DNA from 2 places in the Salinivibrio sp. MA607 genome. Region 1 is predicted to be linked to the other one. Evidence: predicted binding sites of a transcription regulator. Region 1 holds the regulator's gene; the other holds the start of a gene.
What was found. The regulator CRP, encoded in region 1, controls carbon source genes, mostly activating them, when cyclic AMP is high. The targets are predictions, from matches to a motif close to TGTGANNNNNNTCACA.
Positions count from the first base shown of each region.

Region 2: BZG81_RS08230 (CidA/LrgA family protein) is a predicted target of CRP. The motif match lies at 4,244-4,259, and genes of this name have one in related genera.

Region 1 is NZ_MUFJ01000001.1:213,400-219,296, reverse strand. It holds gene BZG81_RS01095 (ABC transporter ATP-binding protein) at 1-257, shown strand, start outside; gene BZG81_RS01090 (TIGR02444 family protein) at 266-745, shown strand; gene BZG81_RS01085 (hydrolase) at 729-1,700, shown strand; gene BZG81_RS01080 (YheU family protein) at 1,848-2,066, shown strand; gene BZG81_RS01075 (phosphoribulokinase) at 2,123-2,992, shown strand; gene crp (cAMP-activated global transcriptional regulator CRP) at 3,242-3,874, shown strand; gene BZG81_RS01065 (DUF1338 domain-containing protein) at 3,994-4,785, opposite strand; gene astD (succinylglutamate-semialdehyde dehydrogenase) at 4,796-5,897, opposite strand, start outside.
Region 2 is NZ_MUFJ01000014.1:1,663-7,559, reverse strand. It holds gene BZG81_RS08255 (lipoate--protein ligase family protein) at 1-198, shown strand, start outside; gene BZG81_RS08250 (glutamine amidotransferase-related protein) at 264-995, shown strand; gene pcp (pyroglutamyl-peptidase I) at 1,088-1,732, opposite strand; gene msrB (peptide-methionine (R)-S-oxide reductase MsrB) at 1,807-2,946, opposite strand; gene BZG81_RS08235 (LrgB family protein) at 3,079-3,789, opposite strand; gene BZG81_RS08230 (CidA/LrgA family protein) at 3,796-4,224, opposite strand; gene BZG81_RS08225 (helix-turn-helix domain-containing protein) at 4,640-4,903, shown strand; gene BZG81_RS08220 (HipA domain-containing protein) at 4,918-5,280, shown strand; gene BZG81_RS08215 (LysR family transcriptional regulator) at 5,379-5,897, shown strand, end outside.

The DNA of each region.
Region 1 (5,897 bases):
GCCGAAAACAAACGGCGCCACTACGAAAAAAAATTGACCGTTTAGACACAAAGATCGAACAACTTTCTGCCATTATCGCAGAAGCAGAAAACCAATTAGCGGATCCCGCTATTTACCAGAGTGACAACAAAGCCCGTTTAACGGAGCAATTGCAACGCCAAGCCGATGCAAAGTCGACGCTCGAAGAGGTGGAACAAGAATGGATGGAGCAACAAGAAGCGCTAGAAGCCCTGGAGGCGACATTCAACCAACACTAACGCCTGGGATGGCAAACGCCGCCGATCTTTGGCAGTTTTGTTTGCACCACTATGCTAAGCAAGAGGTCAAACAAGCCTGCCTTAAATTACAAGACGAGCACCAAGGCAATGTGAACCTTGCTTTGTTGCTCGCTTGGATTGAAAGCCACGGTTACGGGCTTAGCCCCGAGAGCCTCACCCAGCTTAAGCACGCCTTGAGCCGGTCTGAACATTTGCTGATCGCTTATCGCCATCTAAGACGCGATCTCAAGCCACGCGTGGGCACCGGCCAATATAAAAAAATGCTCAACTTTGAACTCAGTTTAGAGAAGTTCCAGCAACAAGACTTGATTGAAGTGCTTAATCGTCAATCCTGGCTCACACAAGCCGCGTCTCCCTTGGCCTATTATTGCCGCCAGCTATCCCCCTCTGCCCGTAATCTCTATACACCACTACGGGTAGACCGGCCTACAAAAGAGGATGGAGCAGACGATGATGACACCCTTTAACCCCATTCCAACTGCCCGTAATGCGCATCTGCAAACCTTACTGCCACGCCTGCTGCGCCGGCAACCGCTTTTTGCGCCTATTTGGCAAGCGTTTGATCTGCCTGACGGTGACTTTGTCGATCTTGCATGGACGCATCATCCCGAGGTAGGACAGCCTATTATTGTCTTGTTTCATGGCCTGGCAGGAAGCTTTGATAGCCCTTATGCCAATGGATTATTGGCCGCTTTTAAACAGCAAGGCTGGTGCGGTGTGGTGATGCATTTTCGCGGTTGCAGTGGCCGTCTTAATCGCGCGCCGCGGACTTATCATTCCGGCGAAACGGAGGACGCTCGGGCATTTTTGACCTATTTACGCCAGACCTACCCGAACAATGAGATTGCCGCTGTGGGAGTCTCTTTGGGAGGAAACATGTTGGTGCGCTACCTGGCCGACTATCAGCATGATCCGATTGTCAGTTGTGGTTGTGCTATTTCTCCCCCGCTCGATTTAGCGGCGTGCTCGACCCGTATTCAACAAGGGTTTTCCCGTGTTTATCAAGCGTATTTGCTACGGTCGATGCGACAAACCTTATCGGAAAAACTTACCCGACACCAAAAAGTGGGTCGGTGGCATGCTGGGGAGCGGCCAAAGATTAAAACTCTGTTCGAGTTTGATCAAACGGTCACCGCACCGCTGCATGGCTTTGACGATGCTCAACACTACTATCAAAGCTGTAGTGGTTTATCTGTCCTTGACGCTATTACGGTCCCACTTGCGATTATCCATGCGAAAGACGATCCCTTTATGACCGACGCAGTGATCCCAACCTCGCCTCTGCCCGCGAATATTGACTATCAACTGAGCGAACATGGTGGGCATGTTGGTTTTGTTACCGGCAGTTGGCGCCAGCCACAGTTCTGGCTGGAGCAGTCGGTGCCTCACTGGTTAGCCTCACGCCTTTGCTCGTCCCGTTAAAAAAGGACGCCACGCAAAGCAAAAAAGACCGACGCACATTGATCTACTGCATTGTGTTGAATGATTGGGTAAAATGCGAGCTGATTCACAATATCAGCATCAAGCACCCTAACGTCTCAGCCATAAATCAACAAAAGGTGATGTAGTATGATGGTTCCTTGGCAATCGGTCCCTGAGGAAACACTGACTCGTTTAATCGAGCACTTTGTGTTACGGGAAGGAACCGATTATGGTGAGCAGGAAGTCAGCTTTGCACAAAAAGTGGCGGATGTTCGCCAACAACTGCAATCCGGCGACGCCGTGATTGTGTATTCTGAGTTGCACGAGACAGTGGATATTCGTCGTAAAGAAGCACTCAGATCTTAGCATCGCTGTACGCAATAAACAGCGATACACATTCAGACTGAATGACAGGGCGCGTCATGTCGGCTAAACATCCAATCATCGCGGTCACCGGCTCTTCAGGAGCAGGGACCACCACCACATCCGAAGCATTCCGTAAGATGTTCCAGATGATGAACATCAAAGCGGCGTGGCTAGAAGGGGACAGTTTCCATCGCTTTACGCGACCGGAAATGGACGTCGAGATCCGTAAAGCACGTGAGCAAGGACGGCACATTAGTTACTTTGGCCCCACCGCCAATGATTTTCCGCGATTAGAGCAGTTTTTCCGTGAGTACGGTGAACTCGGCACAGGCAAATATCGCCGCTACTTGCATACCTTTGACGAAGCGGTGCCCTACAATCAAATGCCAGGGACCTTCACACCATGGCAGGATTTACCCGACAATACCAACGTACTATTTTACGAAGGCTTGCACGGCGGTGTGGTTGATGGTGAGGTCAATGTCGCTCAACATGTCGACCTATTGATTGGTATGGTCCCGATCGTCAACCTTGAGTGGATTCAGAAGTTTGTCCGCGATACCCGCGATAGGGGCCACTCACGCGAAGCGGTCACCGACTCGATTGTGCGGTCGATGGACGATTATTTGCATTATATTACGCCGCAATTCTCACGCACTCACATTAACTTTCAACGGGTGCCGACGGTCGATACCTCCAACCCACTGAACGCCAAAGGCATTCCTTCGTTGGATGAGAGCTTTGTGGTGATCCGCTTTCGAGGGATGAAAAACGTCGACTTTCCTTATCTGCTGCAAATGATCACGGGGTCTTTTATGTCACGGCATAATACACTCGTCGTGCCAGGCGGTAAGATGGGCTTTGCGATGGAACTTATCATCCGTCCATTGATTCAGCAGCTAATCGAAAAAGGCAAGATTGGCTAGGGCGTAGCGCATCTATCGTGTATTACTTCTCAAGCCGTGATCTTAGCCACGTTTTTGCCAGTTTTTTAGGCGGTTGGCCTAGATCAAAATCAAGAAATTGCTAACAAAAAAAGATACACTCTTGTTAACATACAGTGAGCTTGTAGCCCGCGCCCAGACTTCGTATTCTGTGCATAGATCTGGTGGGTTACCCCTCAGACAAAGATAGGACGTTGTTGCCGGGCAACACATGCAGAGGAAATAAGTTATATGGTTCCAGGAAAACCTCAAACAGACCCTACACTCGAGTGGTTCCTTTCACATTGTCACATCCACAAGTATCCGTCTAAAAGCACGCTGATTCATGCAGGCGAAAAAGCGGAGACCTTGTATTACATCGTGAAAGGGTCTGTCGCCGTTCTAATCAAAGATGAAGAAGGCAAGGAAATGATCCTGTCTTATCTTAACCAAGGTGATTTCATCGGTGAGCTAGGCCTTTTCGAAGATGATCAGGAGCGTACCGCTTGGGTTCGGGCTAAGTCTCCTTGTGAAGTGGCAGAAATCTCATTCAAAAAGTTCCGCCAACTGATCCAGGTTAACCCCGATATATTGATGCGTTTGTCCTCACAAATGGCGCGCCGTTTGCAAGTGACCAGCCAAAAAGTGGGGGATCTTGCCTTCCTGGACGTCACGGGCCGTATTGCGCAAACCTTGTTGAATTTAGCGAAGCAACCCGATGCCATGACGCACCCTGATGGCATGCAAATTAAGATCACACGTCAAGAAATTGGCCAAATCGTTGGCTGCTCGCGTGAAACCGTGGGGCGTATTCTTAAAATGCTGGAAGAGCAAAACCTTATTTCAGCCCATGGTAAAACCATCGTGGTATACGGTACCCGCTAATCACAGCGCTCTCTGTATTCCCAACCGACGCCCTGGCGTCGGTTTTTCTTTTTAAAACAAAAAAAAAGGAAGAGCGAACTCTTCCTTAACCGTTTAGGCCTCGTTATATCCACTATTTGTTAGTGCGTGCTCTCAAAAATTTTATCCGCTGAAGCGGCAACAAACCCCTGGTACAACTCACCGTTGGGCAACACATAACGCTTAGCAAACTCATAAAACCCACCTGGAATGGTTTGCGTGCCATCAGAGAAAACAACAGGGACACGGTCAGCCATGGTGGAGGATTGCTCCAGATAAACGGATGCGTCCCCTTTTACTTCCCCACCCGCTTCGTTAATTGCAAAGCCATTGTCTCGCAGCTTTTGATTAACCGATTGGCAATGATCATGAGCCTTTAACTGATTGACACTCACTGTGAAATGATTCGCGCCATAACCGTGCGCGGCTACCCAGGACGCGTATTCACTCTCCTCAGCAAGCGCTTGATAGGTGGCGCTATCGATGTCCCAAAGCCGCCCCTGATGAAGAAAATCGCTCCCTGTTAGTGACGACGCATCGACTTGTGCCACCAGCTTATGAACAATGGCTTGCAGCGCAGGCGAGCATTGCTCGACCATCAATTCACTGATAAACACTTTCGGCATCAAAGGATCGGGGTGCTCGAAATGGCAGGCATTGAGCTTTTTCGCTTCAAAGGTATAGTCCCCTTTTTGCTGATAGCCTAGCGCCAGGAAGGGGCGCGCCAAGACCTCAAGCCCAACCTTGGGCAAACCAAATGTCCGCAAGGCAATATGATCATTGATTAAAGGCTGCCCTTCTTCGAGCAAGGCATGTACCTGATGTGCCGATGGGCAAAGACGGTTAATATAGTCTTGCCATAATTTATCGAATAACGCTTGGCCACTGTCCATATTGGTCTCCTTAATCTTGTTGAGTCGGAATACCGGGGGCGAACGTCTCAGGCAGTACCACCTGCTCCCCTTCCATTGATGCCATGGGATAAGCGCAATAATCGGCGGCATAGTAAGCGCTTGGACGTAAATTACCCGACGCACCTGGCCCGCCAAATGGCGCATCACCGCTTGCCCCTGTCAACTGACGATTACGATTCACAATCCCTGCGCGAATATGATCGAGGAAGTATTGCCATTCGCCCTCGTCTTCACTGATAAGGCCTGCCGACAAACCATAGCGGGTATCATTCGCCTTCGTGATCGCATCAGCCATATCCTGATAGCGCTGCACTTGTAGTAGCGGACCGAAATACTCTTCGTCGGGTAACGCTTGAATGCCACTCACATCTAAAATCCCTGGAGAAATCACCGCATCGTGTAAATGCTCGCACTCTATGACGGGGGTAGCTCCCAGATCGATCAATTTCTGTTGTGTGGCCAAAATCCCCTCGGCGGCAGCCATTGAAATTTGGGCGCCCATGAAAGGCGCGGGATCATCAAACTGGCCACCCACTCGCACGGTTTTGGTCCATTGTGCTAGGCGAGTCAAGATCTTGTCACCCACTTCTCCCTCAGGCAGCAGCAGGCGGCGTGCACACGTACACCGCTGACCGGCACTGAGGTAGGCCGATTGAATAATGGTGTATACCGTGGCGTCTAAATCACCGAACTGATCACTCACCACCAAGGGGTTATTGCCCCCCATTTCCAGCGCCAGCATTTTATCGGGCTGGCCAGCAAACTGACGATGAAGAATATGCCCCGTATTGGCGCTACCGGTAAACAATAAACCGTCAATACCGCGCGCTTGGGCCAGCGCCTCGCCGGTATTGCGCCCACCTTGTACCAGGCTGATCAGTCCTTGCGGTAATCCCGCTTCGAGCCAATAGCCCAAGGTCTTCTCTGCGACTTTTGGCGTCAGCTCAGAGGGTTTAAATACTACGCTGTTGCCCGCCAATAAAGCTGGAACAATGTGGCCATTAGGTAGATGCCCAGGGAAATTGTAAGGCCCGAATACCGCCATAACGCCAAGTGGACGATGGCGTAATACCGCTTGGGTGCCATTGACG
Region 2 (5,897 bases), on a different contig from region 1:
ATTGATGCCGATTGCCAACATATTGTTGCCCCTGTATCGCTGTGTAATCGGCTTTGTGGTCACTCCGATCGCATTGAGGCCGAGGTGCATACCCCTTTAGCTGCGCACCTAGATGAATTGCCGACAATCGAACAGTTGTTTCAGTTGTTGACTCAAGCGTTTATGGCGCGACCACCGCTTGTCGTGGGCAAGGCTTGAGGCCGCGGCTCAATATAGTATGCTTAGCCGCAATCGTGCGTAAAACAAACCCCAAGGAGAGAGGAATGCGCGTCCATCTTGTTATTCACGAGGCGTTTGAAGGCCCAGGAGCCATTTTAGATTGGTGTGACGAGCGTGCCTATCATGTGAACACCAGTCATTTGTATCGGGGCGAGCCGTTGCCGGAAACCGGTGAAGGCATTGATCTGCTGGTGGTACTCGGCGGGCCGCAAAGTCCAGATACGCCACAGTCTGAATGCCCACATTTTGATAGCCCGCGCGAGCAAGCACTTATAAACCAGTGCATTGAACAAGGCAGTGCGGTATTAGGGATTTGCCTCGGCGCGCAACTGATTGGTGAGGCATTGGGCGCTTCGTATCAGAAAAGTCCTGAGCCTGAGATTGGTTATTTCCCCATCCAGTTAACTGAAGATGGCCATATTGATGAGCATATGCCGCATTTTGCCCCACAAGAAATTGTGGGCCATTGGCACCATGATATGCCGGGGCTGACACCCAATAGTCGTGTACTGGCTAGCAGCGAAGGCTGTCCGCGCCAGATCGTGAAGTACGGACCACGGGTATATGGCTTTCAATGCCACCTTGAATTGACACCTCTGGCGGTTGAAGGCTTATTGCACGCCGCCTATCCAGAGGGCGAGGTCGCTAACAAGCGCTTTATTCAAGACCCTGCCTCCATTCGCGCCTTTGATACGGCACCGATGAATGCGCATTTGTTTGCCTTTCTCGATAGCGTGCTGACCGACAACGATCTCGTCACTGAGTGGCTGTTTTAAGCGATTAGGTTAGGAGCACGGTAACCGTAACTGTGCTCCGCTGCTAGGCGTCATTGTTTGAGCTTCATCGTCTGAGCGCCATCTAACGCGTGTTAGTGCAACATGCCTTCACACACGGTAGTGGCATCATCATCCAATAAACTCAACTCAATAGCTACCTTCATCGCTGCTACCACATCACCCACCGGCATGCTCGGGGCGCGGTGTTTGCACGCTTGTGCTGGGCTGTAGGGAATATGAATAAAGCCGGCGCGTACCTCGGTGTGATGAGCCAGCGCATGCATCAAGCCATAAAACACGTGGTTACACACAAAGGTGCCCGCGGTGTAAGAAATACTGGCAGGATGATGGGCTTCGTTTAATGCGTTCGCTAAACGGTTGAGGGGTAAGGTAGAAAAATAGGCGTTGGGCCCAGATGGCACCACCGACGTGCCATGCGGCTGCTTACCGGCGTTGTCCGGGATGGGCGCGTTCTGATAATTGATCGCTACCTTCTCTAAGCTTATCTCGGCGCGGCCACCGGCTTGGCCAAGGGCGATCACCATCACCGGACTGAGTGATTCTAGCGCGCTGTGTAACGTCGGTAAGCTATCGTCAAAGGTGCAGGGCAGGCGCACGGCTTTAACGATGCACTCCTCATTGGGCTGCCAGCCTTCTAATGCTTGTGCCACTTGCCAAGATGGGTTTTCACTCTCGCCGCCGAACGGTTCAAATCCGGTTATCAATATCGTGTGCATCCAATGCCTCGCGTAAAAAAGCGGTAGAGCTGTACTCTACCGCAGGTTTACCAGCCAATCACGCAAAGGAAGATTTATTCAAACAGATAGAGATAATCCTCATAACCGGCATCGGCCATTTTATCGACGGACACAAAGCGCATTGCGGCTGAGTTCATGCAATAACGCAAGCCGGTGGGTGCGGGACCATCCTCAAACACATGGCCAAGGTGCGAATCCGCCACCTTACTACGCACCTCGGTGCGACTGAAAAACAGCGAGTTGTCCGGTTTGGTAACCACATACTGCTTGTCGATGGGCTGCGTAAAGCTTGGCCAGCCGGTACCGGATTTGTATTTATGGGTGGAGGAGAACAGCGGCTCGCCCGAAACGATATCCACATAAATACCAGCTTGCTTGTTGTCCCAATACGGGTTTTGGAACGCGGGTTCAGTGCCGTCTTCTTGTGTGACCTCGTATTCCATGTCTGACAACATCGTGCGTATTGTTTCATCCGAGGGGCGCGAGTAGCGGATATTCGTTGATGTCTTATCCTCCGCTTTTTGCGCATCGATCATTTCTCGCAAGGTGACCGGGTTGTCTTTGCGATCGTCACCAAAAATCTCGTCCAGATACTGATCACGACCCGATGCGTAGCGATAATAGCTGTAACGCACGCTGTGGTTTTTATAATAATCCTGATGATAACTTTCTGCTGGCCAGAATTTCTCGAACGGGATCAACTCGGTTTTGAGCGGCTTTTTGAACACGCCTAACGCCTCAATCTCCGCCATAAATTCGGCGGCAATTTGCTTTTGCGTTTCAGAGTGATAAAAGATCGCGGGGCGATACTGCGGGCCACGGTCAACGAATGAGCCTTGATCATCGGTGGGGTCAATATGACGGAAAAACTGGTCTAACACCTGTTCATAGCTGACCACGTTTGGATCATAGGTGACATCAATTACCTCGATATGCCCGCTGGTGCCGGACGAGACTTCTTTATAGGTTGGGTTTTCAAGCTCACCGCCTGAGTAGCCAGACACCACATCAATCACGCCGTCGAGCTTTTCAAGATCAGATTCTGTACACCAAAAGCAGCCGCCAGCAAGGGTCGCCTTTTGATAGCCTTGGGCTGTGGTGGCGGTATCTTTCACCGCCGCATAACTTGCTATCGATAGCAAACTGAATACTGTGAACGCGATGACTCGCCAAATTGACTTACGCTGTTTCATTATTGCCTCGTTATCAGAGTTTGTCCGTGTAAGACCTGCTTACTGCGCAGAAACTTTCATCAACTCACTCATTTTTATTTATAGCAATAGATAGCGTACAAAGTCATACAAGGATCAATAAAGCGGTTAGGATCACCAAAGCAACTGGCCTAACACAGGTGCAAGTAACACAGTGACCATGCCGGCAATCATCATCACCACGCTAGATACTACTCCTTCTTCGTGACCAATTTGATACGCTTTAGCGGTACCGGCACCGTGGGCCGATGCACCCAAACTGGCGCCGCGTCCCAAGCGTGATCGAATCGCAATCACGGTCAAAATACTTTCACCGATTGCCATCCCAATTACGCCAGTGAGAACCACAAACAGCGCGGTGAGATCGCTTTGCCCGCCAATCGCTTTGGTGGCTTCCACGGCAAAAGGGGTAGTAATTGAGCGCATCGCCAAACTGCGTTGCAGCAGTTCAGACAGCTCAAACACCCGCGCTAACACTACAGTACTGGTAATCGCGACCAGCACCGACACAGTGACACCGATTGACAGGGATAACCAATGGCGGCGGATGAGCGCGCGGTTATCATACACAGGGATCGCAAACGCCACAGTCGCTGGGCCCAGCAGCCAAAGCAGCCAGTAAGATTGCGCCATGTAGTCTTGATACGGGATCTTAAACCCAACCACCACCGCGACAATCAGCAAGGGCGCGAGCAGCAATGGCATCACCAGAATGGAGGGGTGGCGGCGATACAGCCATTTGCTCATGTAATAAAAGCCAAGGGTCATTAAAAAGCAGGTAATGCTCAATAGCGAGGCATGAAGCCAAGTCGGTAAGGCAGACATCATGGCTTAGCACTCCGGTTTTAGATCAGGGTGGTGCGCGTGGTGGTTACTGCGGCGGCGCGCCATTTTAACCTCAAAACGATACACTTTATCGACCACCCAAGCGGTTGACGCAATCACCATCGCGGTACTTAAAATCAGTACAACCATGATCTTACCGCCTTCTTGCAGCAATAAATCTTGGTAATTGACCACCGCCACCACCGCCGGCACAAAAAACAGCAACATCTCGGCTAACAGCCACGCTGCCCCGCGGCGCAACCAATCGGCACGGACAATTTTCAACATTAATGCGCCTAACAACAGCAACATACCGGTGAGGTTGGCCGGCAGCGGAATAGCAAAGGTGGTGACCAACCAATCAGACAAGAACCAAATGCCAGCAAGGACAAAGACTTGTAGTAGGGTAAGTAAGGCGTTTTTAATCAATTGCATCGAAGGCGTGCCAAGAATCTGTGAGATGGCTCATAGTTTACGTCTTGGCAGAGAGTGAATAAAGTGACTTTTTTTTATTTAAACTATGCCAAAATGGCATGAATTATTGAGCGATAAAGCTGCGTTAGTGACTACCCAGTCCCGTCAATAATCAGTTTGTCGTTATACATCCCCAGCACTAAAAGTGAAACTATATTTCCATATAATGTCTTAAAAATAATTTATAGTTTCATTTTTTGGACAGTCCGTCATGTTGGCTTTGACAAAATCGAGTCTTAGCGGGTTGTCTTTGATCTCACTATGATATGAAACTATAATTTCATAAATTGAATGTCTATCGAGTGTTAGTTTCATTATGATGAAGTATGATAAGGAAGCGCCGCCCAAGCGTGGTGCCACTGTGTTCCCGCGGCAGATGAAAATATTGCATCAATTAGGTGAAAACATCTTATTGGCGATGAAGCGTCGAGGGATCAGTCAAGATAGAATGCATCAGCGCACAGGGATCTCGAAACCAACACTACGCAAAATCACAAAAGGCGATCCGACAGTGTCGCTAGGCCATTATGTCAATGTGCTCGCCGTACTGGGTTTGTTAGACGATCTAGGTAAAGTCGCGCTCGATGATGAACTTGGTAGGAAGCTGCAAGATATCGAGTTGTTAAAAACGAGACGATAGGGCATCAATCGGATTTGGCACAGCTTTGGAGGCGTATGCTGTTTAATATCATGGTTGCCAATAGTGACGATCACCTACGTAATCATGGCTTTATTTTTGACACGACAGGTTGGCGACTGTCACCCGCCTACGACATCAATTCAACACAACATGCCCACGGTCTGCACTTAAATATTGACGACAAAGATAACGCTTTAGATATTGACCTAGCGTTTGAGGTGGCAGAGTACTTTCAACTTGATGTGAAAACAGCTGACAAAATTTATCGTCAAGTCGCCCAGGCCGTGTCGAAATGGGAGAGCTTGGCAAAAGAAGCGGGTATCAAACGCGGTGAGCGAGACTTAATGAGAGACTGCTTCATGCTACCGGAAGTATAACCAAGTGACGCATTGTAATAAGTGCTAGTTCCTCTGCTTTTTTCGCCATCAACTATGCCAAAATGGCATGGTTAATGATTAGCTTTTAAGGGCCGTTTATGGATATTCGTGCGTTGCGCTATTTTATTGCTTTGGTGGAAAAGCAGAGCTTTACTGCCGCATCGGCGTCATTGCATGTGACGCAACCGACAATCAGTAAAATGGTGCGTAACCTTGAGCAAGATGTGGGTCAGCCATTGTTGCACCGAGAGGGAAGGCGGTTTTGGTTAACCGATGCTGGAGAGGTGGTGTATCAGCGCGCGCAGAGCATTATTGCTGAGTTCGAGCAGCTAAATACCGAGCTCGACGATCTTAACCAATTGGCGCGCGGCCAGCTTAGATTGGGAATGCCACCGATGATAGGGCCGCTCTATGCCAATGTGCTGCGTGAATACCGCCAACGCTACCCAAATGTCGCGCTTAGTATTGTCGAATACGGTGGGCGGCGCACCGAACAAGCGCTAATCAATGGCGAGATTGATGTGGCAATCACTATGCTCACCGACACCCAGCCTGAGTGCTTGCAAAGCTTACCTTTACAAACTCACCCCATCTATGCAGTGCTGCCTAACCAAGCC